Regions from separate parts of the Serratia sp. TSA_130.1 genome, predicted to be linked through region 3. Evidence: predicted binding sites of a transcription regulator. Region 3 holds the regulator's gene; each other region holds the start of a gene.

Region 1 (9,755 bases), on a different contig from region 3:
ACAGCACGCCCATCAAATCCGCATGCCGGATCGCCACCTGCGCTTTTTCATACACTTTCGGTTTGGCGTGGTAGGCGATGCCCAGCCCCGCCGCCTGCATCATTTTCAAATCGTTGGCGCCGTCGCCGATGGCCACGGTCTGCGCCAGCGGGATCTCCAGCTTCTCCGCCAGCCGCAGCAGCGTATCGGCTTTGAACTGCGCGTCCACCACCGGCCCCAGCACTTCGCCGGTCAGCTTGCCGTCGCGGATCTCCAGCTCGTTGGCCGCCGCCGCCACCAGCCGCAGCCGGTTGCGCAGGTATTCGGCGTAGTAGGTGAAGCCGCCGGAGGCGATCGCCACATGCCAGCCCATCGCCTGCAGCTTGCCCACCAGGCTGGTCAGCCCCGGCATCAGCGGCAGCTCGTCGCGCACCTGCTTAAGGATGTTGGCGTCGGCCCCTTTCAGCGTACCGACGCGCTGGCGCAGGCTGGCGGTAAAGTCCAGCTCGCCGCGCATCGCGCGTTCGGTCACTTCCGCCACCTGCTCGCCGACGCCCGCCAGCTTGGCGATCTCATCGATGCACTCGATCTCGATCGCCGTTGAATCCATGTCCATCACCAGCAGCCCCGGCGTGCGCAGGTGCGGGATTTTGCCGAGCGGCGCCACATCCAGCCCGCTCTCCGCCGCCAGCAGCTTGGCGCGCGGCGTCAAGGTGCCCGCCAGCCGCACCACCTGATAGTCGTCCACGCCCCAGGCGGTGACGATCACCATCGCCGCGCCCAGCTTGCGTTGGAATTGGGTAATGCGCGCCTTGTCCAGCGCCCTGCCATATAACAGCCACCCGGTATTGCCCGCCCGGTAGTCCAGCGGCATCACTTCGTCGCCGCTGAGCGAAAGGGGAAGACCCGGCCATTGAGAGATCTCCGCCGGAAGATCGCAATAGGTCAGACTGTTTGACATCATTGACTCCTGAATGGACAAAAACGCTGCATGATAAAACGACGCATCAAGCTATCCTATCGCCAGCGGTTCTGGCAACATAAAGTGTCCCCGATGCCCAAGGAACCTGCATGGCTCGCGCTAAACTGAAATTTCGCCTGCACCGCACCGCTATTATCCTGATTTGCCTGGCTTTGCTGGTGCTGCTGATGCAGGGCGCCTCTTATTTTAGCCTGAGTCACCAAATGGCGCGATCCGAGCAGGTGGAAGAGCTGGCGCAGACGCTGACCAAACAGGTCGCCTACAGCCTGGCGCCGCTGCTGGACGACGACGGCAACAATCCGCGCATCGACGCCATCCTCAAGCAGCTCACCGATCACAGCCGCATTCTCGACGTCAGCGTGTATCAGCTGGACGGCACGCTGGTCTCCCACGCCGGGGAACAGATAAGTATACGCGATCGCCTGTCGCTCGACGGCAAACGCGCCGGCAGCTACTTCAACCACCAGTTGGTCGAATCCATTCAGGGCAAAGACGGCCCGATCGGCTTTATCCGCATCACCCTCGACACCCACGTACTGGCGACCGAATCCAAGCAGGTGGACAACACCACCAACCTGCTGCGCCTGATGATCCTGCTGGCGCTGGCGATCGGCATCATTCTGGCGCGTACCCTGCTGCAACACCGCCGCAGCCGCTGGCAGCAGTCGCCCTACCTGTTGACCGCCAACACACCACTGGAAGAAGGCAATACGGTGGAAGACGATGAAGACGATGCGCCGGAGAAAAAACAGGAAGCGCCTAAGCAGGGGTAATTCAGGCCAAGCGTTGAATGCGTTCGTGCCGTTTTCTTGTCCTTTCGGTGAATAGATTGTCCGTAACAACGGGATCCACATCCAATTGAAAGGTAAAGCGTTAGCCAAAAACGGCCATGCGGAATGAATAGATTGACGGGCGGGCGCCATGACGACGCCCGCCGCGGTATTACGCTTTGTCGCCCAGCAGCACGGATTCCAGCGCGATAACGATCATTTCGTTAAAGGTGGTCTGGCGTTCCGCCGCCGTGGTCGCTTCGTGACGCAGGATGTGGTCGGACACGGTGCAGATGGTCAGCGCCTTACAGCCGAACTCTTCGTACAGCTCCGCCGCCACGCCGTAGATGCCGGCCGCTTCCATTTCCACGCCCAGGATGCCGTACTTCTTCATCACCTGGAACATATCCGGATCCGGGGTGTAGAACAGATCGGCGGAGAAGATGTTGCCCACGCGCGCCGGGATGCCCTGCGCCGCCGCCGCGTCGACCGCGTTGCGCACCATGTCGAAGTCGGCGATCGCCGCGTAGTCGTTGTCCTTGAAGCGCAGACGGTTCACCTTGGAGTCGGTGCACGCGCCCATGCCGATCACCACGTCGCGCAGTTTGATATCGTCACGCACCGCGCCGCAGGAACCCACGCGAATGATCTTCTTCACGCCGAATTCGGCGATCAGCTCGCGCGCGTAGATGGAGCAGGACGGAATGCCCATGCCGTGGCCCATTACGGAGATGCGGCGGCCTTTGTAGGTGCCGGTGAAACCCAACATGCCGCGCACGTTGTTCACTTCCACCGCGCCTTCCAGGAAGGTTTCGGCGATGTATTTTGCGCGCAGCGGGTCGCCCGGCATCAGTACTACGTCAGCGAAATCACCCATCTCAGCATTAATGTGCGGCGTAGCCATAATTTTCTTCCTTTAGAAATCTTATTTAATAGAAACGTCAAACATCTAAGCCTTGAATGTCGAGTTGCAGCCAGGCAGCTAGCGGGTGGATCCCCAGGCGCTTACTTGAGTAAGTGACTGGGGTTCACGCGTGAAGCTAACAACGCTGCGACTTGAAAGACAGGGCTTAGAACAGGGTCTTACCGTAATCCATCGGCGACAGGCCAAAGTAATTGGCGACGGTCTGGCCGATGTCGGCGAAAGTCTCGCGGTGGCCCAGCGAACCCGGTTTCACTTTCGGGCCGTAAACCAACACCGGGATATGCTCGCGGGTGTGATCGGTGCCCGGCCAGGTCGGGTCGCAGCCGTGGTCGGCGGTGAAGATGATGATGTCTTCGTCTTTCACCAGCTTCAGCAGTTCCGGCAGGCGGCGGTCGAACAGCTCCAGCGCGGCGGCGTAGCCCGCCACGTCGCGACGGTGACCGTAGGAGGAGTCGAAGTCCACGAAGTTGGTGAACACGATGGTGTTGTCGCCGGCCTTTTCCATTTCGATCAGGGTCGCGTCGAACAGCGCGTCGATGCCGGTCGCCTTCACCTTCTTGGTGATGCCGACGTTGGCATAGATGTCGGCGATTTTACCGATCGACACCACTTCGCCGCCCTTCTCGTCCACCAGCTTTTTCAGCACGGTCGGCGCCGGCGGCTCTACCGCCAGATCGTGGCGATTGCCGGTGCGCTGGAAGTGGCCCGGCTTGTCGCCGACGAACGGACGCGCGATCACGCGGCCGATGTTGTAACCGCCTTCGGTCAGCTCTTCACGCGCGATTTCGCACAGCTCATACAGGCGCTCCAGGCCGAAGGTCTCTTCGTGACAGGCGATCTGGAATACCGAGTCGGCGGAGGTGTAGAAAATCGGCTTGCCGGTTTTCATGTGCTCTTCACCCAACTGATCGAGGATCACGGTGCCGGATGAGTGGCAGTTGCCCAGGTAGCCCGGCAGATTGGCGCGCTCCACCAGCTTATCCAGCAGCGCCTGCGGGAAGCTGTTGTGCTCGTCCTTGAAGTAGCCCCAGTCGAACAGCACCGGCACGCCGGCGATTTCCCAGTGGCCAGACGGCGTGTCTTTACCGGAAGAGAGCTCGCTGGCGTAGCCGTAGGCGCCGATGATGTCGGCGTTGCGATCCAGCCCCTGCGGGAAGTTGCCGGTGGACTCTTCCGCCGCTTTGCCGAGGCCCAGACGGCTCAGGTTAGGCAGCGTCAGCGGGCCCTGACGGCCCACGTTGGCCTCACCGCGCGCGCAAACCTCGGCGATGTGGCCCAGGGTGTCGGAACCCTGATCGCCAAAACGTTCGGCGTCTTCGCTGGCGCCGATGCCGAAGGAGTCCAATACCATAATAAATGTGCGTTTCATCTGTGCTCTCCTGCGTGTTCTCACGCTATTGCGACCGCAAAACTGCAATCGCCCTTATTCTCTAAATTTATACCCAATGGATTTCAAGTTGTAGCTAGGCGGCTAGCGCGTGTATCCCCAGGAGCTTACTCAAGTAAGTGACTGGGGTGCACGCGTGCAGCCAACAACGCTACGGCTTGAAAGACGAGGGTCATCACGCTTGAGTGATGCGCTTATACACCACTGGCGTCGCCTCCGGCGCCTTGTCGCTCAGCGTCATTGCGCTGCGCACCGCATCGGCCGCCTGCTGCCAGCTCTCTTCATCGTTGGCATGGATCATCGCCAGCGGCTGCTGGGAATCCGCCGTATCGCCCAGGCGCGCCATCTCGGTCAGGCCGACGCTGTAATCGATGGCGTCGCTCGCCCGACGGCGGCCGCCGCCCAACGACACCACCGCCATGCCCAGCGCACGGGTATCCATGGCGCTGATGATGCCCGGCTTTTCAGCATACACCGGCTTGCTCAGCGTTGCCGCCGGCAGATAGCTATCGTAGCGTTCGACGAAGTCTATCGGACCCTGCTGCGCCGCCACCATGCGGCCAAACACCTCCGCCGCCTTGCCGTTGTCCAGCACCGCCTGCAGTTTGGCGCGCGCGTCGGCCTCGTCTTGCGCCAGGCCGCCGGACAGCAGCATTTCCACGCACAGCGCCAGCGTCACTTCCAGCAGGCGCGGGTTGCGGTATTCGCCGGTCAGGAAGCGCACCGCTTCGCGCACTTCCACCGCGTTGCCGGCGCTGGAGGCCAGCACCTGGTTCATGTCGGTCAGCAGCGCGGTGGTCTTGCAGCCCGCGCCGTTGGCCACGCCGACGATCGCCTGCGCCAAATCTTGCGACAGGGCATAGGTCGGCATAAAGGCGCCGGAGCCGACCTTCACGTCCATCACCAGCGCATCCAGCCCTTCCGCCAGCTTCTTGGCCAGAATGGAGGCGGTGATCAGCGGGATCGAATCCACGGTGGCGGTAATGTCGCGGGTGGCGTAGAAACGTTTGTCCGCCGGCGCCAGCGAGCTGGTCTGGCCGATGATCGCCACGCCGACGTCCTGAATGATTTTGCGGAAGGCGTTATCGTCCGGGAAAATATTGAAGCCCGGAATGGCTTCCAGTTTGTCCAGCGTGCCGCCGGTATGCCCCAGGCCGCGGCCGGAGATCATCGGCACATAGCCGCCGCAGGCCGCCACCATCGGACCGAGCATCAGCGAAGTCACGTCGCCCACGCCGCCGGTCGAGTGCTTGTCGACGATCGGGCCGTTCAGCGCCAAACTCTTCCAGTCCAGCACGGTGCCGGAATCGCGCATCGCCATGGTGAGCGCCACGCGCTCCGGCATGCTCATGTCATGGAAATAAATGGTCATCGCCAGCGCGGCGATCTGCCCTTCCGACACCACATTGTCGCGAATGCCGTTGATGAAAAAGCGGATTTCCGCTTCGCTTAACGGCTGGCCGTCGCGTTTTTTACGAATAATTTCTTGAGCCAGGAACAAGGCATCCCCCTGTGTCGCCGAGAGTCGGTGCAGACGGGCGCGCCTGGCGCCCGCCAACGAAATCGATCAGTAGCCGCCGCCGGCGGTCTGGGTTTGGTGGCCCAGCGCGGCCAGCAAGCTGGCCAGCAGGCTGGAAGCGCCAAAGCGGAAATGCCGCGCGTCGGCCCACCCTTCGCCCAGAATACGATCGGCAAGTTGCAGATAATGCAGCGCGTCTTCCGCGGTGCGCACGCCGCCGGCCGGCTTGAAGCCCACCGTCTTCGCCACGCCCATATCGCGGATCACTGACATCATCAGCTCGGCGCTCTCCAGGGTGGCGTTGACCGGCACCTTGCCGGTGGAGGTCTTGATAAAGTCGGCGCCGGCCTTGATGGCGATCTCGGACGCCTTGCGGATCAGATCGGCCTGCTTCAGCTCACCGGTTTCGATGATCACTTTCAGCAGCACGTTGGCCGCCTGGCAAGCCTGTTTGCACTGTTTCACCAGCTCGAAACCGACCTGTTCGTTGCCGGCGATCAGCGCGCGGTAAGGGAACACCACGTCCACTTCATCCGCCCCATAGGCGATGGCCGCGCGGGTTTCCGCCAGCGCGATGTCGATATCGTCGTTGCCATGCGGGAAGTTGGTCACGGTGGCGATACGGATGTCCGGCGTGCCTTGCTCGCGCAGCGCCTTACGCGCCACCGGGATAAAACGCGGGTAGATGCAGATGGCCGCCGTGTGGCCGGCCGGGCTGTTGGCCTGACGACAGAGGGCGATCACTTTCTCGTCGGTGTCATCATCGTTCAGCGTGGTTAAATCCATCAAGTTCAGCGCACGTTGCGCTGCTGCGGTTAATTCGGTCATAAAACTCTCCAACTGAGTACCTGGGTGTTGGCGAGCGGACTTGGTTCCATGAAGATAGCGCAGGGGAACGGCGTTCCCGCGGCGGCAACTGAGATCCTTCTCACCGCACATGGCCACCCGCCTTGCGGCCGGCCAGTAATAGCTATTTGAACACGAATGCCGGGGGCGATTCGCGTTCATCGTCACACTATATGAAATAGCACTGTAACAGACCGGAATTATATGTGAAGAACATCACAAAATAACGCGATATCGTTCACAAATTCGCTAAAGAAGCGGCTGAAGATCGCGGATGCGGCAAGCACCCGCGTTGCTTAGAGTATAGGCGGAGTCCCGCGATCGGTCGCGCCGACGCGGGCTCAGCGAGGGCTTACAGCGCCAGGAAGAAGCCGGCGATGGTGGCACTCATCAGGTTGGACAGCGTGCCCGCCGCCACGGCCTTCAGACCGAAACGCGCGATGTCATGGCGACGGTTGGGTGCCATGCTGCCCAAACCGCCCAGCAGGATCGCCACCGAGGAGAGGTTGGCAAAACCGCACAGCGCAAAGGAGATGATCGCCTTGGTGTGCGTTGACAGCACCTGCAGGCCTTCCGCCGCCACCACATCGTCCGGACGCAGATAGGCGCCGAAGTTCATATAGGCGACAAACTCATTGACGATGATCTTCTGGCCGATAAACGAACCGGCGGTCATCGCTTCACTCCACGGCACGCCAATCAGGAAGGCGATCGGCGAGAACACCCAGCCGAGGATCAGCTCGAGCGACAGCTGCGGGTAATCGAACCAGCCGCCGATGCCGCCGAGAATGCCGTTGAGCAAGGCGATCAGCGCGATAAACGCCAGCAGCATCGCGCCGACGTTCAGCGCCAGCTGCATGCCGGAAGCCGCGCCGGAAGCCGCCGCGTCGATCACGTTGGCAGGACGATCCTCTTCGGCGATCAGTTTCATCGCATCGTCTTTATCGTGGGTCTGCTCGGTTTCCGGCACCATCAGCTTGGCGAACAGCAGCCCGCCCGGCGCGGCCATGAAGGACGCGGCGATCAGGTATTCCAGCGGCACGCCCATCTGCGCGTATCCCGCCAGCACCGAACCGGCCACCGAAGCCAGGCCGCCGCACATCACGGCGAACAGTTCTGACTGGCTCATGGTGGCGATATACGGACGCACCACCAGCGGCGCTTCGGTCTGGCCGACGAAAATGTTGGCGGTCGCCGACAGCGATTCGGTGCGCGAGGTGCCCAGCAGCTTGTGCAGGCCGCCGCCCAGCACGCGGATCACCAACTGCATGATGCCGAGGTAGTACAGCACCGCAATCAGCGAGGAGAAGAACACGATCACCGGCAGGACGCGCAGCGCGAACACGAAGCCGCCGCCGCCGAACACCTCGAACATCTTGTCGGACACCAGCCCGCCGAAGATGAACGAAATGCCCTGATTGCCGTAAGCGATAACGTTTGCCACGCCGTTAGACATACTGCCGAGGATGCTGCGGCCCAGCGGCACGTACAGCACCAGCGCGCCGATACCGACCTGAATGATGAACGCCCACACCACGGTGCGCAGTTTGATGGCCCGACGGTTGCTGGAGAGCAGCACCGCAATGGCGATCAGCACCGCCATCCCGACCAGACTCATGATGAGTTGCATGCAAAGTTTCCCTGTTGCAAAAAATAAAATACATCCCTGCTCATGAAGAGAGGTCTGCTATTGGAGAGTTTCGGGGGGGATTATACTGAGCGAGGTCACCCTCGCACCGATTTATGTCACAAATGTATACAACGAGACGCAAATGAAAATCTTATAACGTGACGCAAGTCACGTTATGCAGACCTCAATTCGGCATGGCGAACAGCGCTTGGGTATTGCGTTGCAGGTGGGCGGCTATCACGTCGGCCGGTTCCGGCCGCAGTTCACACAGCGCGTGAAACACCTCGGCGGCGCGCTCGGGGCGGTTCGGCTGCCCCTGATAGCCGGCCAGCGGCATGTCCGGCGCATCGGTCTCCAGCAGCAGCGCCTCAAGCGGCAGCTGCGCCATCACGGCGCGCGTTTTCTGCGCCCGCTCATAGGTGATGGTGCCGCCCACGCCGATGTAATAGCCGAGGCGGATAAACGCCTGCGCCTGCGACAGGCTGCCGGCAAAGCCGTGCACCACGCCGCGGCGCGGCAGCTGCATGCGCCGCAGCGCGGCGGCCAGTTGGTCGTGGGTGCGGCGCGAATGCAGGATCACCGGCAGGTCATGCTGTTTCGCCAGCTTCAGTTGGGCCAGCAGCACGCTGTGCTGCCGCTCGAACTGTGGGTTATCCATATACAGATCGAGCCCGATCTCCCCCACCGCCACCAGCTTGTGCGGCCGTTCGGCCAGCAGCGCCGCCAACTGTTCCAACTGCGGCTCATGATGCTGCGCGATATACAGCGGGTGCAGCCCCAGTGCGGCGAACAGCGGCGCATGCTCCTGCGCCAGCCGCAACACCCGCGCGAAGCGATCGGCGGTGACCGTCGGGACGATGATGCGCTTTACGTCGGCGCTTGCCGCCCGCGCCAAGCTCTCGGCCTCATGCCCGGTAAAGGGCGGGAAATCGAAATGGCAGTGGGTGTCGGTAAAGGCGTAACTCACAGCGCGCCCCCTTCACCCGGCGGCAGATCGCCCGGCAGGATGATTTTCGGCGCCGCTACCGCCGCCTCCGGCTGCGCCGCCCGCTCGGTGGGCATGGCGATGTCGGTCACGATCGGCGAAGGCATTCTGACGTTCTCCGGCTGGATCAGGCGGCGCGACAACGCTTTTCGCACCTTCATGCCGTCGGGCTCCTGCTGCGCCATCCACTGGCCGACGGTGGCCAGGAAGTAGCGGCCGCAGCGGCGCCCCAGGTGATAATCCTGATTGAGCGCCCCCAATCGGCTGCCCAGCGCATTGCTGGCCAGCGGCTTCGGCGGGAAGATCTCGAAGATGCGCAGCTTGCCCGGCGGCTTTTCGATAAAGCGCTGGATGCGGTGATAGCTTTGCTCGTGATGCTGCAGGATGCGCACCATCTGCTGCAGGCTGCTGTCGCTCAGCCAATGCTCCATGCGCTTCATCCACTGCGGGGTGTAGTACATTTGCGAAGGCACGGTGCGGATCACCACGATGGTGTCGGCGCCGCGGCGATAGGCCTCTTCCACCGGGATCGCATCGCTGATGCCGCCGTCCTGATAGCTGACGCCGTCCAACTCCACGCCCTGACGGTAGAAGCCGGGAATGGCGCTGGACGCCTTGATGGCCGGCAGCCAGCGTTCGCGCTGCGCCGGCAGATAGGTCGGTTCGAAATCGTCGCTGCGGCAGGCGCACAGCAGGAATTCGCGCCCGTCGGTAAAGTGCTGTTCCGCCACG
Region 2 (9,755 bases), on a different contig from region 3:
GACGGGGCGCTGGCGACGCTGCTGCTGCACGAGCTGGCCCGGCTGCAACCCTTGCCGTTGCACATCCCGCTGCCCGCCGATCCCCGGCTGGGCGAGCTGTGCCGCGCCTTTTTGCAGCACCCCGACGCCCACGACTCCGCGCAGCAATGGGCCCCTCGTCTGTACATGAGCATTCGCACCTTCAGCCGCTTCTTTCGCGCGCAGACCGGCCTACCTTTTTCGCAATGGCGTCAGCGCGCCTGCGTGGTGCTGGCGTTGGCGCTGCTGGCCGAAGGGCGCAGCGTGACGCAGGTGGCCATGGAGATGGGATATGACAGCAGCGCGGCGTTTTCAACCATGTTTCGCCGCGTGCTGGGGCAGGCGCCCTCCTCCTATCTGACGGAAGACGGGCGCGACGGTTGACGGGTTAGCGGAATTTCTTGTGGTTGGCGTCGCGGGTCTGCTTGAAGCCCTGCGCCAGCTGCTTGGCTTCGGCGACTTTGCCCTGATTGGCCAGCGCCAGCGCCTGATCGATCTGGCCGATCAGGGTATCCAACCCGCTGCGGAAATCTTTCATCTCCGGGCTGTCGGCGGCTTTGCTCTCCAGTTTCGGCGGAGTACCCTGCTTGGCATCCTGCGCGGCGGCGCGCATGTTCTGCAGGCTCTGTTTGAGGGTGGCGGCGGAGTCGGTATTCAGCACCGTTTTGTAGTTTTCCGCCAGGGTGTCCATATCGTCGCCCAGATCGGCGGCGGCCGCCAGCGAACTGGCCGCCAGCAGCGTCAACGCCGCCAGCGCTTTCAGGGTATTCTGCATGTTTGCTCACCTTCCAGTTATTGTTTTAGTTAACCCACCGCTACCATAGGCAAGGCCGGGCAAAATCGAAACCGGAGATTTGTAAGCAAGGTTGAGGCGGTATAACGCGCGGCCGGCGGGCGCCGACCGCACAGAGGATCACTGGCCGGCGATCTTCATTTCCGGCAGCAGCACCGAACCGCACTGGATATTGCTGCGGGTTTCGATATCGCTGCCGACGCTGACGATGTTGCGCAGCATGTCTTTCAGGTTGCCGGCGATGGTGATCTCGCTGACCGGATACTGGATCTCGCCATTTTCCACCCAAAAACCGGCGGCGCCGCGAGAATAATCGCCGGTGACGCCGCTGACGCCCTGGCCCATCAATTCGGTGACCACCAGGCCGGTGCCAAGCTGTTTCAGCATGCCGGCGAAGTCTGCGCCCTGCCCGGCAATGCGCCAGTTATGGATGCCGCCGGCATGGCCGGTGCTGTGCAGGCCCAGCTTGCGCGCCGAGTAGCTGGTCATCAGCCAGGTTTGCAGCACGCCATCCTTGACGATATCGCGCCGTTGGGTGCGCACGCCCTCGCTGTCGAACGGCGTTGACGCCAGCCCTTTCAGCAGATGCGGGTGTTCCTCGACGGTCAGCCACGACGGCAGGATCTGCTTGCCGAGCGCGTCCAGCAGGAAAGTGGATTTGCGGTAGACGCTGCTGCCGCTGATGGCCCCCACCAGATGGCCGAACAGCCCGGTGGCCACTTCGGAGGCGAACAGCACCGGCGCCTTCATGGTCGACAGTTTACGCGGCGCGAGACGCGCCAGCGTGCGGCGGGCGCACTCCTGCCCCACCCACTCGGGGCTGTGCAGATCGCCCATCGCACGGCCGATGGTGTAAGCGTAATCCCGCTCCATGTCACCGTCCTGCTCCGCAATGACGCAGCTGGACAGCGAGTGACGGCTGGAACAGTAGCTTTGCAGCATGCCGTGGCTGTTGCCGAACACCTTGATGCCGTAGTGGCTGTTGAAGCTGCCGCCTTCGGTGTTGGTAATGCGTTTGTCCGCCGCCAGCGAAGCCTGCTCGGCGCGCGCCGCCAGCTCGATGCCGCGCTCGGCGTCCAGCTCGGTCGGGTGGAACAGATCGAGATCCGGCGCCTCAAACGCCAACAAATCTTTCTCCGCCGGGCCGGCGCAGGGATCTTCAGAGGTGTAACGCGCGATGTCCAGCGCCGCCTGTACGGTGCGGGCGATGGCATCCGGGCTGAGATCGGTGGAAGAGGCGCTGCCTTTACGCTGACGGTGATACACGGTGATGCCCAGCGCGCCATCGCTATTGAACTCGACGTTTTCCACCTCGCCGAAGCGGGTGCTGACGCTGATACCGGTCGATTTGGTGACCGCGACTTCCGCCGCGTCGGAACCGGCGCGTGCCAGCTCCAGAGCCTGAGAAACGGCCTGTTCCAGCGCCTTGCGCTGTTCTGCAACTTGAGTGACTACTTTCATCAATCTGCCATAATTAATCAGAAAATCGTTGAGAAAAGTGCCGGAGCGGCGTAGTTGTGCACGCGGGGCGGCGCGCAAAAATCCTGAGATCTCTGCCGTTGAGTCTAACAGGAACCGCGTTGAATTTCGCATAAAGCCGGCAACCTGTTAGGATTAGCCTCTTTTTAACGGAGCCTACCATGAACAAACAGCCTGAAGACTGGCTCGACGATGTCCCGGAGAATGAAAACGAGGACGATGACGAGATTATCTGGGTCAGTAAAAGTGAAATTAAACGTGATGCCGAAGCGCTGAAAGACCTGGGGGCCGAAATGGTCGATCTGGGCAAAAACGCGCTGGATCGCATTCCGTTGGACGAAGATTTGCGCGCCGCCATCGAGCTGGCGCAGAAGATCAAGAAAGAAGGCCGTCGCCGTCAGCTGCAGCTGATCGGCAAGATGCTGCGCGCCCGCGATATCGAGCCGATCCAGACCGCGCTCGACAAGCTGAAAAACCGCCACAACCAACAGGTTTCGCTGTTCCATAAGCTGGAAGCGCTGCGCGACCGCCTGGTGGAAGAAGGCGATGACGTCATTCCGTCGATTCTGGATCTGTATCCGGCCGCCGATCGTCAACAGCTGCGTTCACTGGTGCGCAATGCGCAGAAAGAGAAGGCCGCCAACAAGCCGCCTAAGGCTTACCGCCAGATCTTCCAATACCTGCGCGAGCTGGCCGAAGCGGCTGACTAAACGCCGCCGCCATCCCGGGATGAACCCGTTTCATCCCCGGTGATGCGCCGGTTCACCGCTGCTTTCGCGGATATTGAAACGCAGGCTGCCTTCCAGCTCTTCTTCCGCTTCTTCAAACAGCAGAATGATCGCGCCAAAACGACGTTTACTGCGGGCATTGAGGTGGGTGAACTCGATTTCCACCGGCAGACCGATATCGCCGGTCACCACGTCCCACAGCGCGTCGAGGTTGGCGCCAAACCCCTCGTCCAGAGCAAACTTATGCGCGAAATCGCGGTAGAAGGCCGGCACATCCTGGATCTGCTCAAAATCAAACTCTACTTTTGCCATCAAACTCACTCCACACGAATGAAGTTTTTGTAATGGTCACGCGAGACGAAGATCAGACCGTCGCTCGAATACAGCAGGCGATCGGCGCCGCGCCGGCCACACTGGTAATTGATGTCCGCTTCACGCCAGACCCGGCCGCCGGCGCTCGGCAGTTGCCCTTCACGGTTAGAAAATCGATCGCCGCCAATCGCCTTGCCCGGCAATACCGAACAGAGGTTGCCTGAACGCGGGTCCCAGCCCTGCTCGCGCGCCTGCTTCTTGGTGATGTAATAATCCGGCAGCCGCTGATGCTGCTGCAGGTAACTCACCACCGTTTGCTGCTGCGTGAGCCGATCGATGCTCTGTTGCTGCCCCGCCGGCGCTTGCACCACCGTCGCATTGCCGCCGATCGCACGGTGCTCGTTGCCGCGCAACGCGCTGAAGACGGCGATGACCACGGCGATGACAATCGCCAACAGAATCCGCTTGTTCATGACATTCCCTGAAATTATGCCGCCGGAGGCGCCGCAGCTCCCCCAGGCTAGTTAGGTATATAGTCGACCTGGATGAAACTAAGATGACCGACACGTTGCGTTTTCGCGGCGGTGAGGGTTTCATCCATTCATGTCAATGATGCCACTTTCCAGCCGTTCTGGCACTCGGAGTCTCTCTGAAAACGAGCCGCCTGCTCTGAGACGGCCCGCCGAACAACGACTGCTTACAGTATAGTCAGGGAAGGCGCCGCACAGCGCGGCGCAACAGGAGGGAACGCATCAATCGATCAAGGCGTGGCGATAGCGGTGCAGCATGTCGGCCAGGCGTTTCACCGGCCCGGTGACGCTGAGCGGCGCCTGATTGTCGACCAGCTTCTGTTGGTACTCGTTCATTTCGCCCAGCAAGCGATCGTAGTAGTAGGCGCGCTTGACGTCGTTCTTGGCGGAGACCACCCGATCGGCGGTGCTGCGGATCTGGCGGTGGAAGGCCGACAGCTCTTCGCTGGCCGGAATTTCCGCTCGCTGCATGCGCTGGTGGGCGATGATCAGGTTCAGCGCCAGACGATACTTGGCGATGTCGTTCGGGAACATCATCAGCAGCTGATTAAGCTGCTGATACAGCGCGGGCAGGTGGTTTTGCCGACGGCGCGCCGCCTTGGTGGTCAGCGCCGACACCGCGCTGCTGACGAACTGGTTGAGCAACGTGCGGCCGGTGCGTTCGCGCGAATTATCGCGGATCAGCAGCAGCACCATCAGCCCGACGCAGCTGCCGAGGAACTGGCCCAGCGCCCCGTCAAGAAACTGGGTCACGTTGAACTCCATCGGGTTGCTCAGCACCAGAATGTTGATGGTCCCCGCCAACAGCCCCAGCGAACCGAGCCGCCGCTTCTGCACCTCGATGCCGATGAAAAACGCCAGCAGGCCGAGGCTGAGACACAGCAGCAAAATGCTCTGCTGGGTCGCCGGCAGGATCACCATGAAGAACAGAGAACCGACCGGGATTGCCGCCAGCATGCCCAGCACGAAATCCATCGCCACCATGCGCGGCGCCGGGGTGCGCATCGCCAGCGAGGTGATCACCGCAATGATCACCATAAAACCGCTGCCGGACGTCCAGCCGGTCCACAGCCACAGCAGGCAGCCGAAGGCCGTCGCCACAAAGGTGCGCAGACCGTTGATCATCGCGTGATGCCCTTCCGCCGAGGTCGGCTTGACCACGGTTTCGTTGCTCAAGACGCCCTCTTCCACCGCGCTGATGCTGCAGTTGGTGTGCACGCCTTTCGACAGCAGCAGGTAGCGCGTCGCCGCGCCGACCCAGCCGGTGATGGTCGGCAGCGTTTCCTCGGAGCGATGCGTGGTCAGCACCTGACGCAACAGCTTCATGCGCTTGTGGATCTCCTGCGGGGTCTCCGCCGGAACCATCAGCTGTTCCCGCAAACTTTCTTTCAGCGCCTGCGGGTGATTCAACAAGATCAGATAGGTTTCACAGGCCTGGGTGATCAGCGTCAGCGACAGGGTATGCAGCGCTTTCACCCGTCGGTTGACCTTCTGCCAGCGCGAGGATTCCATCATCAGGTTGTTGCGCATGCCGTCCAGCGCCGTGGTGCTCTTCACCAGATTGCTCCAGGCGCGGTCGATGTCCTCTTTATCGGCATGGCTGATGCACATCTGCATCAGGCGGTATTGATCCACCAGCAGCTTATCCACCGCCCGATCGATGTCCTGCTTGATCGAACGCGGCGAAAACAGCAGATCGGCCAACACGGCGCTGACGATCCCCAGCACGATCTCGCTGCAACGCTCGATGGCGAACTGCGGCGCTTCCAGCAGGTGGGCCTCGCTGGTGGCGACCGTCACGATGATGATCAGCGCGGTATAGCCGGCCAGCCCCCAGGCGTAGGAGTTCTCCACCTTGATAAGCGAAGAGAGCCAGGTGCAGAAACCGGCCCACATGCAGCACAGCATCAGCATCACTACCGGCGCGCGGGCGGTGGTGATGATGATGAGCAGGCCGACGAAGCAGCCGATAAAGGTGCCGATGATGCGCAGCCAGCCGCGATGGCGAATGGCGCCGGAGAAGGGTTCACCGCCGGCGGCAAAGGCCGGGCCGGCGGCGACGATGGCGGCGGTCATCGCCGACCAGCGCGGGGTTTCCAGATTAAGATGGAAGCCGACGAACAGCGCAAACACAATCGCGAAGCTGAGTTTGAAGGCAAATCTCAGCCGGATAAAGGTTGGGCTGCTCATTAGCCGAACTCACGCAGCCGGTGCATCAGGCGCACAAAAGGCGAGCCGCTGTCGGCATTGCGATCGTTCTTGCCGACGATCACCACGGTGGCGGTGGTGCCGGCCGGGTACGGATGCTGTTGGTCCTTGGCGTCCAGCAGGATCTTCACCGGCACGCGCTGCGCCAGGCGCACCCACTCCAGGTTGCTGTCGATCGAGGCCAACCCTTTGTTGTTCACCGTGCTGCTGCTGTTGTTCACCGCCGCCGCCACGCTATCGACGGTGCCGTGCATGATGCGGTTGCTGCCGAGCGGGGTAATCTCCGCGCGATCGCCCTTATTCAGGCCGTTCAGCTTGGTCTCTTCCAGGTACGCCAGGATGTAGAAGGAATCTTTCTTCACCAGCGCCACCGCGACCGACCCGCGGGTGATGTATTCACCGGCGTGTACGTTGAGGTTGGTGATCCAGCCATCGGCCGGGGCGCGCACCGTGGTGCGCTCCAGATCCAACTGCGCCAGCTCGCGAGCCGCAATGGCCTTCGCCAGCTGGTGCTGCACGGTCTGCAGCGAGTTGTTCGACTGGTCAATCTCTTCCTGCGACATCGCCTGTACGCCCAACTTCACGCGGCGGCCGGCCTCACGCCGTTTTTCCGCCGCCAGCGTCTGATAGTAGGCGACGTCGGCGCCGGCTTCCGCCAAGGCCTGCTCATAACGCGGCCGATCGACCACGAACAGCACCTGGCCTTTCTTGACCAGTTGGTTGTCCACCACCGGCACGTCGGTCAGCAGGCCGCTGACGTCCGGCGCGATCGCCACCACGTCGGCGGTAAACTTGGCGTCACGCGTCCACGGCGACTCGGTGTAGAACACCCAGGCCTTGAATACCGCGGCAATGCCCAGCAGCACAAGAATCAAAGTGATCGCGATTCGGGTTATTTTTATCGAAAAATTTTTCACAGCGACCTCAAACAAAAAGACACGAAATCAGATAAAACAAGCAGCAATACAGCGCGGTATTAAACAGCGCCGGATGCCAGACAAAATCGTAAATCCCCGTCGGCTGCAGCAGGCGGCGCAAGAGAAAAAACAGCGCCAGCGACACCAGCAGCTCGAAAAACACCGGCGGAAACGACAGTCCGAAGATGACCATAACCGGAAGCAAACTCATCACTTTTTCCTTATTGTTCACTGCGCCGGGGAAAGACAGGTCTCGCCATTCACATTCTCTTTACATTTTAGCGTGCGCGCGCCACAAATCTTGACCAGGCAGCTTGTCCAGGTCACGAACCCGAAAAAAGGTTAAACTTTGGGGCAGACATCCACGACAGGGATTGCGAGGGTGCCGGAGGAGCGGCAGGATGACGTCGCCGCTCGCTCTCGCACGTTGGTGAGGTCTATTCACCCGACCACGTTATATTAGCCTGCTTACTATCAAGGCATCAACAATCTGTGATCTAAATCACTTTTAAGCCAGAGTGAATAATGGAAAGATTAAAACGCATGTCGGTATTCGCCAAAGTGGTTGAGTTCGGGTCGTTTACCGCGGCCGCGCGCCAACTCGACATGAGCGTTTCATCGATCAGCCAAACCGTCTCGAAACTGGAAAATGAGCTGCAGGTCAAGCTGTTGAACCGCAGCACGCGCAGCATCGGCCTAACCGAGGCCGGCAAGATTTACTATCAGGGCTGCCGACGCATGCTGCAGGAAGTCAGCGAAGTGCATGAGCAGCTGTACGCGTTTAACAATACGCCCGCCGGCACGCTGCGCATCGGCAGCTCGTCCACCATGGCGCAAAACGTGCTGGCGAACATGACCGCCGAGATGATGAAAGAGTACCCGGGTCTGACGGTCAACCTGGTGACCGGTATACCGGCGCCGGATCTGATCACCGACGGTCTGGATCTGGTGATCCGCACCGGCGCGCTGCAAGACTCGAGTCTGTTCTCGCGCCGCCTGGGGCAGATGCCGATGGTGGTGTGCGCCGCCAAAAGCTACCTGAGCCAGCACGGCACGCCGCAGAAGCCGAGCGACATGGTCAACTTTTCCTGGCTGGAGTACAGCGTGCGGCCCGACAGCGAATTCGAACTGATGTCGCCGGAAGGCATCACCACGCGCATTTCCCCGCAGGGGCGCTTCGTCACCAACGACTCCTCCACCATGATCCGTTGGCTGAAAAACGGCGCCGGCATCGCCTACGCCCCGCTGATGTGGGTGATCGAAGAGATCAAACGCGGCGAGATCGAGATCCTGTTCAAAAGCTACCATTCGGATCCGCGGCCGATCTACGCGCTCTATACCGAGAAGGACAAACTGCCGCTGAAGGTACAGGTGTGCATCAACTATTTAACCGACTATTTCGAACGCGTAGCGGCGGTCTATCAGGGTTATCGCTGAGCAGCGCTTAAATAGCGGCGCGCCAGCGCGGCCAGCAGCATCAGCGCCAACATGCCGATGCCCCACAGCAGCCAGACGGCGTAGCCCGCCCAGGCCAGCAGCAGAGGAAAATAGCTCGCCAGCCCGCTGCCCAGCTGTTTCAGCCACGGCAGCCAAGTGTCCAACACCGTCTGCGGCACCAGGCTCAGCGCACCGTTCACCGGCAACGTTGCGTTTCCGGCCGCCTCCGCCAACGTCGGCAGCCAGGTCAGCAGGCCGGATACGCCCCAGGCCAGCAACGTCCACAGCGCCATGGTGCCGAGCAGCAGCGCGACCGTCCAGCCGCCCCGATTCACGGCACACCGCCGCCGCACTGCGGACAAAAGCGGCTGCCCGGCGGCAACGGCGCGGCGCACTGTCCGCAGGTGGCGCTCACCGCAGCAAACGGCTGGCCGCAGCGGTGACAATAACGCGCGCCCGGCTTATTCACGGCCCGGCATTCCGGGCACTGCGGCCCCTGTTCGCCATGCTGGCTATAGCGGTTGCCATGGTGGCCACCGCCGTGGCCCGCGCGCCGATGACCGCCGTTAATACCGCCTTGCCCCAACAACCTTTTCAGTAAGCTCATCCCGCCTCTCCTCTGTGCATTCACGCTGAAGCTCACTGTAAACCCTGGAGTAAACTCCAGGGTAAAGCCCGGCGATGAGGATTTACGTTTCATTACATCGTAATAATGGCAAGGCTTTGATGCCGTTAACAAAAGCATCATCGGCATTATCCCACGCCGCTGCGCTGCGTTATGCTGCGGGCACCTCTCCCTGCATCAGGAATAACCATGAAAAAAATCATACTGGACTGTGACCCGGGGCATGACGACGCCATCGCCCTGCTGCTGGCCTGGGGCAATCCGCAGATCGACCTGCTGGCGGTCACCACCGTGGTGGGTAACCAAACGCTGGACAAAGTGACGCGCAACGCCCTCGCGGTGGCGCGCATCGCCAATATCACCGGCGTGCCCTTCGCCGCCGGCTGCCCGCGCCCGCTGGTGCGCAATATCGAAGTGGCACCCGACATTCACGGCGACTCCGGCCTCGATGGCCCGGTGCTGCCGGAGCCTCACCTGCAGCTGGACTCGCGCCACGCGGTGGATCTGATCATCGATACCGTGATGGCCCACCCGCCCGGCAGCGTGACGCTGGTGCCGACCGGCGGCCTGACCAATATCGCCATGGCGGTGCGTAAAGAGCCGCGCATTGCCGAGCGGGTCAAGGAAGTGGTGCTGATGGGCGGCGGCTATCATGTGGGCAACTGGAGCGCGGTGGCGGAGTTCAATATCAAAATCGATCCCGAGGCG
Region 3 (9,755 bases):
CGTCGTATTCCAACCGCTGCTGGCAGCTTTGCAGCGCGATTTCACAGGTTTGCAGATACGCTTCCGCCAGCTTCGGCGTCAGCATGTAGTGCTCGCGCGCCAGGATGGTCATGGCGTTCAGGTGTTCGACGATGAACTGGCTGTGAGTGACCCACAGCCGCATGTCCGCCAGATAGTTCGAGGCGAACCCCGGTTCCTGCATCGCCTGATTGAGCGAAGTGAACAGCGCATTGTGCGCCTGGTTGACCTGCATGCGGGCATAGGCCAACGCGGTGGCGTCCGGCTCCGGTTGCTTCAGCATCAGCCGCAGCGCGGCTTGATCGTTTTCCAGCGCCTGATGGGCATTCTTGCGCAGCAGCCCGCTTTGCCACTGCGGCCACAGCCAAATGGTGCCGCCGAACGCCAGCACGCAGCCGATCAGCGTATCGATCAGACGCGGCACCAAAAAATGCGAGCCGTTCAGCGCCAGCAGCTGCAGGGTGTAAACCGCCGTGACCGTAAAGCCAATCACCGACAGCCCGTAGTTCTTGCGCGAAACCAGGTAGGCCAACAGCGTGATCATCAGCATGATGCTCAGTGTTTCTGCTTCCGGTAATTGCAGCTGCAACAGCCCGGCCGCCAGCAACAAACCGGCGATCGTGCCGAGCGCACGGTGCTGAATACGCACCCGGGTGGCGTTATAGCCGTTTTGGCTCACCAGCATGATGGTGAGCAGTATCCAGTACGGCTTCGGCAGATTGAATACCGCCCCCAGGCTGCTGCCGACCGCCAGCGTCACCCCCAGCCGCGCGGCGTTGCGCAGCGCCGTGGATTTGAACGACAGGTAGCTGGCCAACGCCGGCCAAAACGGCAGGCGATGCTGGCTGGGCATCAAATCGCGGCGGTACAGCGGATGCTGGGTGCGCAGCAGGCGGGCAATGCGGCTGAAATGGTAGTAACAAAACTGGCCGACCGGGTTGTCGGGATGCTGCGCCGCCATTTTTTCCAGCGCCGCCAGTTCGTGCGTCATGGAAAAGCGCTTCGAATGTTGATGGTAGAGAATATCGTGCGCCACCACGCGCAGCCGCCCGGCGATCACCTGAGCGTTGCGGCGAATGATCGCTTCGGCCTGGCTCTGCTCCATCAGTTTTTGTACTTCCTCCGGCAAGTGCAGGCTGACGGTGATGTGCTCCTGCAGATCCATCGCCACCTGAAAGGCGCGTTGCAGACGCTTTTGATCGAGGTTGTTGGCGTGCGGCAGGAAATTAAGCTGTTGGTACAGCAGGCTGATCAGATCCATCACCTTTTGCTGGCGCACCAGCAGCGGCGGCAGAGCGGTCTGCGGATCGGTGTGCTGAGTCAGCAGCGAGTATTTGGCTTCGAAGTAGTCCGCCAGTTCCAGATAGAGCTGGCTCAGCGTCTCGCGCATCGGCTGCTCTTTCCACAGCCGGAACCAGAACCAGGTGAATAAGCCGTACCAGGCGGTGCCGATCGCGTACAGCAGCGGCGCCTGCCAGAGAGGCACGGTGCCGGCCATGCTGAGGGAGAAGATGGCGGCCACCAGCGCCGCCGGCAACAGCCGGGCGTGCAGCGGGCTGATTTCGCCGGTGACGCCGAGCAGCAGCGCCAGGCCCAGCATCAGCGCCGGCAGCGGCACGTGCCACAGCAGGGCTTGTTGCAGCAGCAGGCTGCTGAGGGCAAACAGCGCACCGCCGACGATCAGCCGTTTAAAGAAGCGCCTATGCGGCGTGTCCAGACCGGCGATATTGCAGCAGGCGGGCACCAGAGAGAACATCAGGCCGAGCTGCAGCTGGCCAATCAGCAGGCCAAACAGCACCGGCAGGCACAACACCAGCGTTTGTCGCAGTGCGTAGTTGACTTCCGGGTGGTAAATCAGGCGGCGCCACATGGCAGAGAGCAGACAAAAAAACGGCGCAGATTGCGCCGTTTCTTCAGGGATTAACGGGTGCCGTAGACGACAATGGTCTTGCCGTGGGCGGAAATCAGGTTTTGGTCTTCCAGCATTTTCAGAATACGGCCAACGGTTTCACGCGAGCAGCCGACGATCTGGCCGATTTCCTGGCGGGTGATCTTGATCTGCATGCCGTCCGGGTGAGTCATGGCGTCGGGTTGCTTCGCCAGATTCAGCAGGGTTTGCGCGATGCGGCCGGTGACGTCCAGGAAGGCGAGGTTGCCCACTTTTTCGGAAGTGACCTGCAGGCGGCTCGCCATTTGGGCGGACAGACGCATCAGGATGTCCGGGTTAACCTGGATCAACTGGCGGAATTTCTTGTAGGAAATTTCGGCCACTTCACAGGCGGTTTTGGCGCGAACCCAGGCGCTGCGCTCCTGACCTTCTTCGAACAATCCGAGCTCGCCGATGAAATCCCCCTGGTTGAGGTAGGACAGGATCATCTCTTTACCTTCTTCATCCTTGATCAGCACCGCGACGGAGCCTTTCACGATGTAGTAAAGCGTTTCGGCCTTTTCACCTTGGTGAATCAGCGTACTCTTCGATGGATATTTGTGGATATGGCAATGAGACAGGAACCATTCGAGAGTAGGGTCTGTTTGCGGTTTGCCGAGAACCATTCGCTGTTATCCTCTGTTGTTATCGCTGCCTTGTGTCACAGGGGTCAGAGTTCCCTGTAAAACCCGCCTGTAGCCGCAGTTATGAGCGAGGGCTACCGGCAAGTTTTGAGGCGTGTCATAAAAATACGCTGTCGCTCTAGCATATTAACTTGCCGTAAGCGCTGCAAGCTACATTCTGTTAACATACCGGTAAAGGAGCCTTTCTCTGGGCGTTTCCCTGAAATTCAGTGTCCCGGAAAGATTTATTGCGGCTCTGTTTGTAGCACAGAGTAAGGCGGGTGTCTCGTGTTGTCTCGCTTCAGCATGATTAGCATCAGGTTACGTTGCCTGTTTCTATGCGAAAGCGTACTCTGATTTTAAGAAATCAACCGGAGTGACCAGAATGCAGGCAAGAGTTAAGTGGGTGGAAGGGTTAACGTTTTTGGGTGAATCGGCCTCCGGCCACCAGGTGCTGATGGACGGCAACGCCGGCGATAAAGCGCCCAGCCCGATGGAGATGGTGCTGATGTCGGTGGGTGGCTGCAGCGCGATCGACGTGGTGTCCATCCTGCAAAAAGGGCGCAACGACGTGCGCGACTGCGAGGTGAAGCTGACCTCCGAGCGCCGTGCAGAAGCCCCGCGGTTGTTCACCCATATCAACCTGCACTTCATCGTCACCGGCCAGGATCTGACCGACAAAATCGTAGAGCGAGCGGTGAACCTGTCGGCGGAGAAGTACTGCTCGGTGGCGCTGATGCTCAACAAGGCCGCCACGGTGACCCACAGCTTCGAGATCCGCCAGCCGGCGTAATCGAGACGGAGCGCGGCCCGCCGCCGCGCTCAACGCGTTTATTCGATCTTCTTGCCTTCCAGCAGCCGCTGTACCAGCGGCGCCATGATCAGCTCCATCGCCAGCCCCATCTTGCCGCCCGGCACCACTAACGTATTGATGTGCGAGATAAACGAGCCCTGCAGCATCGCCAGCAAATAGGGGAAGTCAATCTGATCCAGCCCGCGGAAGTGGATCACCACGAAGCTTTCATCCAGTGAGGGAATGGCTTTGGCGGCGAACGGGTTGGAAGTATCCACCGTCGGTACGCGCTGGAAGTTGATGTGGGTGCGCGAGAACTGCGGCGTGATGTAGTTGATGTAGTCTTCCATCGAACGCACCACCGAATCCATCACCGCCTCGCGGGAGTGGCCGCGTTCGCCGGTATCGCGGATCAGCTTCTGTATCCACTCCAGGTTGACGATCGGCACCACGCCGACCAGCAGATCGACGTGGTTGGCCACGTCATGGTGCTCGGTGACCACACCGCCGTGCAGCCCCTCGTAGAACAGCACGTCGGTCGGCGCCGGCAGCGGCTCCCACGGGGTGAAGGTGCCCGGCACCTGATTGTAGGGCACCGCTTCGTCGTAGGTGTGCAGGTACTTGCGCGAACGGCCGGTGCCGTTTTTGCCGTACTCGATAAAGCTCTGCTGCAGCAGGCCGAAGTCGTTGGCCTCGGGGCCGAAATAGCTGATGTGTCTACCCAGATCGCGCGCCTTGCGGATCGCCGCGTCCATTTCCGGCCGGGTGTAGCGGTGGAAGCTGTCGCCCTCCAGCTCGGCGGCGCGAATGTTGAGCTGTTGGAAGATTTTGCGGAACGCCACGCTGGTGGTGGTGGTGCCGGCGCCGCTGGAACCGGTCACCGCGATAACGGGATGTTTGGCAGACATGGTGGTTGTCACTCCGTGTTGAATGCGCCGGCGTCAGGGGATTATTGTGGCTCTTGTTGACGCTCTCTATGTCAGGAAAAAATGGCGCGCGCTGGTTTGCAATGTCCCATTGTTACCTGATTTTTTCCGTCAGTCATAGAACCGGGCGCCACTAAATTTCTTCCTGCCCGGCGCGGAACTGACCGCGCGGCATGATGTTGACGCTCTCATGCAGTTCCGACCACACCAGCACCACCTCGCCGTTTTTCAGCTGGCGGCGCACGTCCTCCACCTTCTGCTCCAGCGATCGTTCGTGCTCGCCGTAATCGGTGCCTTCACGCAGCACAAAGGATTCGATCAGGCTGTTCAGGGTGTCGGTTGCCAGTTCTTGCCAGGGAATGATCACGTCGGGATGTCCAGATAAGGGGAAAGCCAGGCCGGAATGCGATGCTCCAGCCACATGTGCGGTTTTTTCAGCGTGCCGCCGACAAAGCCGACGTGGCCGCCGAACTCGGTCAGCTGATATTCGATATTGCGCGGCAGGCCGGCGACGTCGGGGATCACCTCATGGGTCATGAAGGGATCGTCCTTCGCATGGATGATCAGCAGCGGCGTTTGGATCGCCGGCAACAGCGGCAGGGCGCTGCAGCGGCGATAATAATCGGTGGCGTCGCTGAAGCCGTGAATGCGCGAGGTGATGGCGTCGTCGAATTCGCGGATGCGCCGCAACCCGTTCAGCTGCGACAGCTTGAGCGGCAGGGTGTCCGGGTAGTGCAACAGTTTGCGGGTGGCGTTTTGTTTCAGCTGCCCCAACAGGTAGCGCTGATAGACGCGGGAGAAGCCTTGCTCCATGCGGTAGGCGCAGGGCTCCAGCATCAGCGGCGCCGAGACCACCACCGCCGCCTGCAGCAGGCTGTCGGCGCCTTGCTGCGCCAGATAACAGGCCAGCATGTTGCCGCCGAGTGAAACGCCTACCGCCGCGGTTGGCACCTCGCCGTAGCTGTCGCGCAGCCAGCGCAGGAAGAAGCGCGCGTCTTCGGTTTCGCCGGAGTGGTAGATGCGCTGTTTGCGGTTGGGCACGCCGCTGCAGCCGCGAAAGTGCATCACCACCCCGAGCCAGCCACGTTCGCGCCAGGCGTTGAGCAGGCCATGCGCGTAGGGGCTGTAGAAGCTGCCCTCCAGACCGTGGAACAGCACCGCGCGCGGTTTGTCGCGCGCCTGCGCCGGATCCTCGCTCCAGGCGAGATCGACGAAATCGCCGTCGGGCAATTCCAGCCGTTGCCAATGCGGTTTCAATAACACGCGGCGGCGCACCAGCCGCGGCAACAGCGTTTGCAGGTGCGGGTTACTGGCCCCGGTCAGGGGGCGAAAGACGTCATGCATAGGCGGAGTAAAAATGTTGTTGGCGACTATTGTGAGATCCCAGGCGCACTGTTAGCTTCAATACCAATAACTGACAATGATACTGCAAAAAAGCGCCTTGGGTGAGGAGCACCCGTGCCATGGAACCGAGTTTATTCCTTTCGATGCTGGGCTTCCTGTGGGTCGCCGCCATCACGCCTGGCCCCAATAACCTGCTGCTGACCACCTCCGGCGCTCATTTCGGCTTTATGCGTTCGCTGTGGCTGATGATCGGCATCATGCTCGGCATGCAAAGCATTTTGCTGCTGGTGGCCTTCGGCGTCGGCAGCCTGATCCTGGTTTACCCGTCGCTGCACCTGATCCTGAAAATCCTCGGCAGTTTGTACCTGCTGTGGCTGGCGTGGAAAGTCGCCACCGCCGCCTATGAAAAGCTGGAAACCGACGTGGCGCCGCCGCAGCCGGTGCGGCTGTATCAGGGCTGGCTGTTGCAGTTCCTCAACCCGAAAGCCTGGCTGATGGCGCTGGGCGCGGTGGCGAGCTTCAGTCTGGCGGGCGATAAGTACAACGGTTCCATTGCGGCGATCGCGCTGGGCATTTTGGCGGTCAACATCGTCGCTGGCGTTATCTGGCTGGCGTTCGGCACGGTGATCGGCCGCCTGCTGCGCAGCAAAAAGGCCTGGATTATCTTCAACGTTTCCATGGGGCTGCTGACTGCAGCCTGTGTATTACTGATTTGGCATTAAGGAGCGGAACGATGGCGGAAAACTATTATCACGTGGTCGCCTTTACCGGTGAGGGGCTGCGCGGCAACCCGGCCGGGGTCTGCCTGCTGACGCAGCCGCTGCCGACGGAGCGGCTGCAGGCGATCGCCAACGAGATCGGCCTGCCGGAAACCAGCTTTGTCTGGGATGACGGCGACATGACCGCCATTCGCTGGTTTACCCCGGAGCGTGAGGTCGATCTTTGCGGCCACGGCACGCTGGCGGCGGCGCATGTGATGTTCAGCGCGGTTAACCCGGCGCTGAAGGATATTCGCTTCAGATCGGCCAGCGGCGAGCTGTTCGTCAAGCGCGATGAGCGGGACGGGGAGCGGCTGGTGCTTGATTTCCCCGCCAGGCCGCCGCAGAAAGTCGCCGAACCGGCGGGCCTCGCGGCGCTGCTGGGCGTGCAGCCGCAGGAAGTGTGGCAGGCGAAAGCGCTGCTGGCGGTGGTGGAAAATGAGGCGCAGGTGCGCGCGCTGCGCCCGGACATCTCGGCGCTGATCGCATTGGCCGGCCGCGCGGTGATCGTCACCGCGCCGGGTGACACCGTGGACTTCGTTTCGCGCTATTTCACGCTCGACGGCGGCGAGGATCCGGTGACCGGCTCCGCGCATTGCACGTTGATGCCCTACTGGACGGCGCGTCTCGGCCGCCATCGGCTGCACGCCCGGCAGATTTCGGCGCGCGGCGGCGAGCTGTTCTGCGAACTGCACGGGGACCGCACGTTGCTCGGCGGCTACGCTCACGTGTTCCTACGCGGGACGATCGTGCTGTGATTCGCTTTAATATTACCTAAGGTAATAAAGAAGACTTTTTTATTCTTTTATCGCCCGTCATCGCTCAGATAAAACTGTCAGCAACTGAACAGATTTTTATCAACGGAGCGGAACATGGCGGGCAAACTCTTTTCTTTACGCAACGCGGCGCTGCTGGCGCTGTCGCTCAGCGCTGCCAGCGCCTATGCGGTGGACGTCACCGTGGCGTACCAGACGTCGGCGGAGCCGGCCAAGGTGGCGCAGGCGGAAAACAGCTTCGCCAAACAGTCCGGTGCGACCGTCGACTGGCGTAAGTTCGACAGCGGCTCCAGCGTGTTGCGCGCGCTGGCCTCCGGCGACGTGCAGATCGGCAATATCGGCTCCAGCCCGCTGGCGGTGGCCGCCAGCCAAAAACTCCCCATCGAAGTGTTCCTCATCGCCTCGCAGCTCGGCAGTTCCGAAGCGCTGGTGGTGAAGAATGACATCAAAAGCCCGCAGGATCTGATCGGCAAGCGCATCGCGGTGCCGTTTATTTCTACGACTCATTACAGCCTGCTGGCCTCGCTCAAACATTGGGGCATCAAGCCTGAACAGGTGAAGATCCTCAATCTGCAGCCGCCGGCCATCGCCGCCGCCTGGCAGCGCGGCGACATCGACGGCGCCTACGTCTGGGCGCCGGTGGTCAACGAACTGGCCAAACAGGGCAAGGTGTTGACCGACTCCGCGCAGGTGGGCGAATGGGGTTCGCCAACCCTGGACGTGTGGGTGGTGCGCAAAGACTTCGCCGAGAAACATCCCGACGTGGTGACCGCCTTTGCCGCCAGCGCCCTGCAGGCGCAGAAGGCCTACCTGGCAGCGCCGGAACAGTGGCTGAAAGATCCGAGCCATCTCAGCACCTTGGCGCGCTTGAGCGGCGTGCCGGAAGCGCAGGTGCCGGAGCTGGTGAAGGGGAACCGTTATCTGCCGGTGGCGGATCAGGTCGCCCAACTCGGCCAGCCGGTGGACAAGGCGATCCGCGATACCGCCGAATTCCTCAAGCAGCAGGGCAAGATCCCGCAGGTCGACAGCGATTACAGCGCTTATGTGACCGACCGTTTTGTGAAACAGGTGCAGGCTGCGCCGCAGTCGTAAGGAAGCAGGATGCTAAACGTCAGCCATCTTTCAGCAGAGTATCAGGGGCGGCCCGCGCTGCGTGACGTGTCGTTCCAGATCGCCGCCGGGCAACTGGTGGTGGTGCTCGGCCCGTCGGGCTGCGGCAAAACCACGCTGCTGAATTTAATCGCCGGGTTTATCGAGCCTTCAGCTGGCAGCATCACGCTGGATGGAACGTCCGTTCATGGCCCAAGCGCCGAACGGGGCGTGGTGTTCCAGCATGAGGGTTTACTGCCGTGGCGTAACGTGGTGGACAACGTCGAGTTCGGCCTGCAGCTGGCCGGCGTCGGCAAGGCGCAGCGCCGCCAGGTGGCGGAGCAGATGTTGCAGCGCGTCGGTCTGGCCGGTTACGAGCGGCATTTCATCTGGCAGCTTTCCGGCGGCATGCGCCAACGCGTCGGCATCGCCCGCGCCCTGGCCGCCGATCCGCGTCTGCTGTTGCTGGATGAACCGTTCGGCGCGCTGGACGCGTTCACTCGCGAGCAGATGCAAGAGCTGCTGCTGACCATCTGGCGCGATACCGGCAAGCAGGTGCTGCTGATCACTCACGATATTGAAGAGGCGGTGTTCCTCGCCAGCGAGCTGTTGCTGCTGTCGCCGGGGCCGGGGCAGGTGGTGGAGCGGCTGTCGCTGAACTTCGGCCAACGCTATGCCGACGGCGAAGCCTGCCGCTCAATTAAGTCCGATCCTGAATTTATCGCACAGCGCGAATACGTGCTGGGCAAAGTTTTCCAACAGCGCGAGGCCTTGTTATGAGCCTGCATTCCACGTTAAAGGCCGCGGCGCAGCCGCAGGGCAAAGCGACGCGCCGTTTCAGCGTGCCGCGCAACGTTTGGCTGAGCGGCGCCACGCTGTTGACGGTGTTGATCGTCTGGTGGGGCGTGACGGCGCTGCAGCTGATCAGCCCGCTGTTCCTGCCGGCGCCGCAGCAGGTATTGCATCAGCTGATCACCATCGCCAGCCCGCAAGGCTTTATGGACGCCACGCTGTGGCAGCATCTGGCGGCCAGCCTGGGGCGCATTTTGGTGGCGCTGCTGGCGGCGGTGATCGTCGGCATTCCGGTGGGCATCGCCATGGGGCTGAACGACACGGTGCGCGGCATCCTCGATCCGCTGATTGAGATCTATCGTCCGGTGCCGCCGTTGGCGTATTTGCCGCTGATGGTGATTTGGTTCGGCATCGGCGAAACCTCGAAGATCTTGCTGATTTATCTGGCGATTTTCGCGCCGGTGACGCTGTCCGCCGTGGCGGGCGTGCGCAGCGTGGCGCAGGTACGGGTGCGCGCCGCCCGCGCGTTGGGCGCCACGCGTTGGCAGGTGCTGCGTTTCGTGGTGCTGCCGAGCGCGCTGCCGGAGATCCTGACCGGCATTCGCATCGGGCTGGGCGTCGGCTGGTCGACGCTGGTAGCCGCCGAACTGATCGCCGCCACGCGCGGCCTGGGATTTATGGTGCAATCCGCCGGTGAGTTTCTGGCGAC

The links. The regulator CRP, encoded in region 3, controls carbon source genes, mostly activating them, when cyclic AMP is high. The targets are predictions, from matches to a motif close to ATGTGANNNNNNTCACAT.
Region 1: the regulator CRP is predicted to act here: its motif matches at 6,613-6,630, upstream of deoC (deoxyribose-phosphate aldolase).
Region 2: the regulator CRP is predicted to act here: its motif matches at 7,476-7,493, upstream of aaeR (HTH-type transcriptional activator AaeR).

The regions. Positions count from the first base shown of each region.
Region 1 covers NZ_JBQZFS010000003.1:287,093-296,847, reverse strand. The annotation lists gene serB (phosphoserine phosphatase) at 1-940, opposite strand, end outside; gene ACUTQY_RS14520 (YtjB family periplasmic protein) at 1,051-1,734, shown strand; gene deoD (purine-nucleoside phosphorylase) at 1,904-2,635, opposite strand; gene deoB (phosphopentomutase) at 2,802-4,025, opposite strand; gene deoA (thymidine phosphorylase) at 4,219-5,544, opposite strand; gene deoC (deoxyribose-phosphate aldolase) at 5,611-6,390, opposite strand; gene ACUTQY_RS14495 (NupC/NupG family nucleoside CNT transporter) at 6,761-8,038, opposite strand; gene ACUTQY_RS14490 (TatD family hydrolase) at 8,223-9,005, opposite strand; gene ACUTQY_RS14485 (patatin-like phospholipase family protein) at 9,002-9,755, opposite strand, start outside.
Region 2 covers NZ_JBQZFS010000005.1:37,294-47,048, reverse strand. The annotation lists gene ACUTQY_RS17650 (AraC family transcriptional regulator) at 1-402, shown strand, start outside; gene cybC (cytochrome b562) at 407-793, opposite strand; gene pmbA (metalloprotease PmbA) at 932-2,272, opposite strand; gene yjgA (ribosome biogenesis factor YjgA) at 2,452-3,000, shown strand; gene ACUTQY_RS17630 (barstar family protein) at 3,031-3,330, opposite strand; gene ACUTQY_RS17625 (ribonuclease) at 3,336-3,803, opposite strand; gene aaeB (p-hydroxybenzoic acid efflux pump subunit AaeB) at 4,083-6,050, opposite strand; gene aaeA (p-hydroxybenzoic acid efflux pump subunit AaeA) at 6,050-6,985, opposite strand; gene aaeX (p-hydroxybenzoic acid efflux pump operon protein AaeX) at 6,993-7,196, opposite strand; gene aaeR (HTH-type transcriptional activator AaeR) at 7,511-8,422, shown strand; gene ACUTQY_RS17600 (hypothetical protein) at 8,413-8,757, opposite strand; gene ACUTQY_RS17595 (zinc ribbon domain-containing protein) at 8,754-9,029, opposite strand; gene uriH (uridine-preferring nucleoside hydrolase UriH) at 9,237-9,755, shown strand, end outside.
Region 3 covers NZ_JBQZFS010000008.1:40,056-49,810, reverse strand. The annotation lists gene ACUTQY_RS21995 (YccS/YhfK family putative transporter) at 1-1,888, opposite strand, end outside; gene crp (cAMP-activated global transcriptional regulator CRP) at 1,939-2,571, opposite strand; gene ACUTQY_RS21985 (OsmC family protein) at 2,954-3,361, shown strand; gene ACUTQY_RS21980 (phosphoribulokinase) at 3,400-4,269, opposite strand; gene ACUTQY_RS21975 (YheU family protein) at 4,421-4,654, opposite strand; gene ACUTQY_RS21970 (hydrolase) at 4,651-5,631, opposite strand; gene ACUTQY_RS21965 (LysE family translocator) at 5,751-6,353, shown strand; gene ACUTQY_RS21960 (PhzF family phenazine biosynthesis protein) at 6,365-7,147, shown strand; gene tauA (taurine ABC transporter substrate-binding protein) at 7,262-8,257, shown strand; gene tauB (taurine ABC transporter ATP-binding subunit) at 8,267-9,034, shown strand; gene tauC (taurine ABC transporter permease TauC) at 9,031-9,755, shown strand, end outside.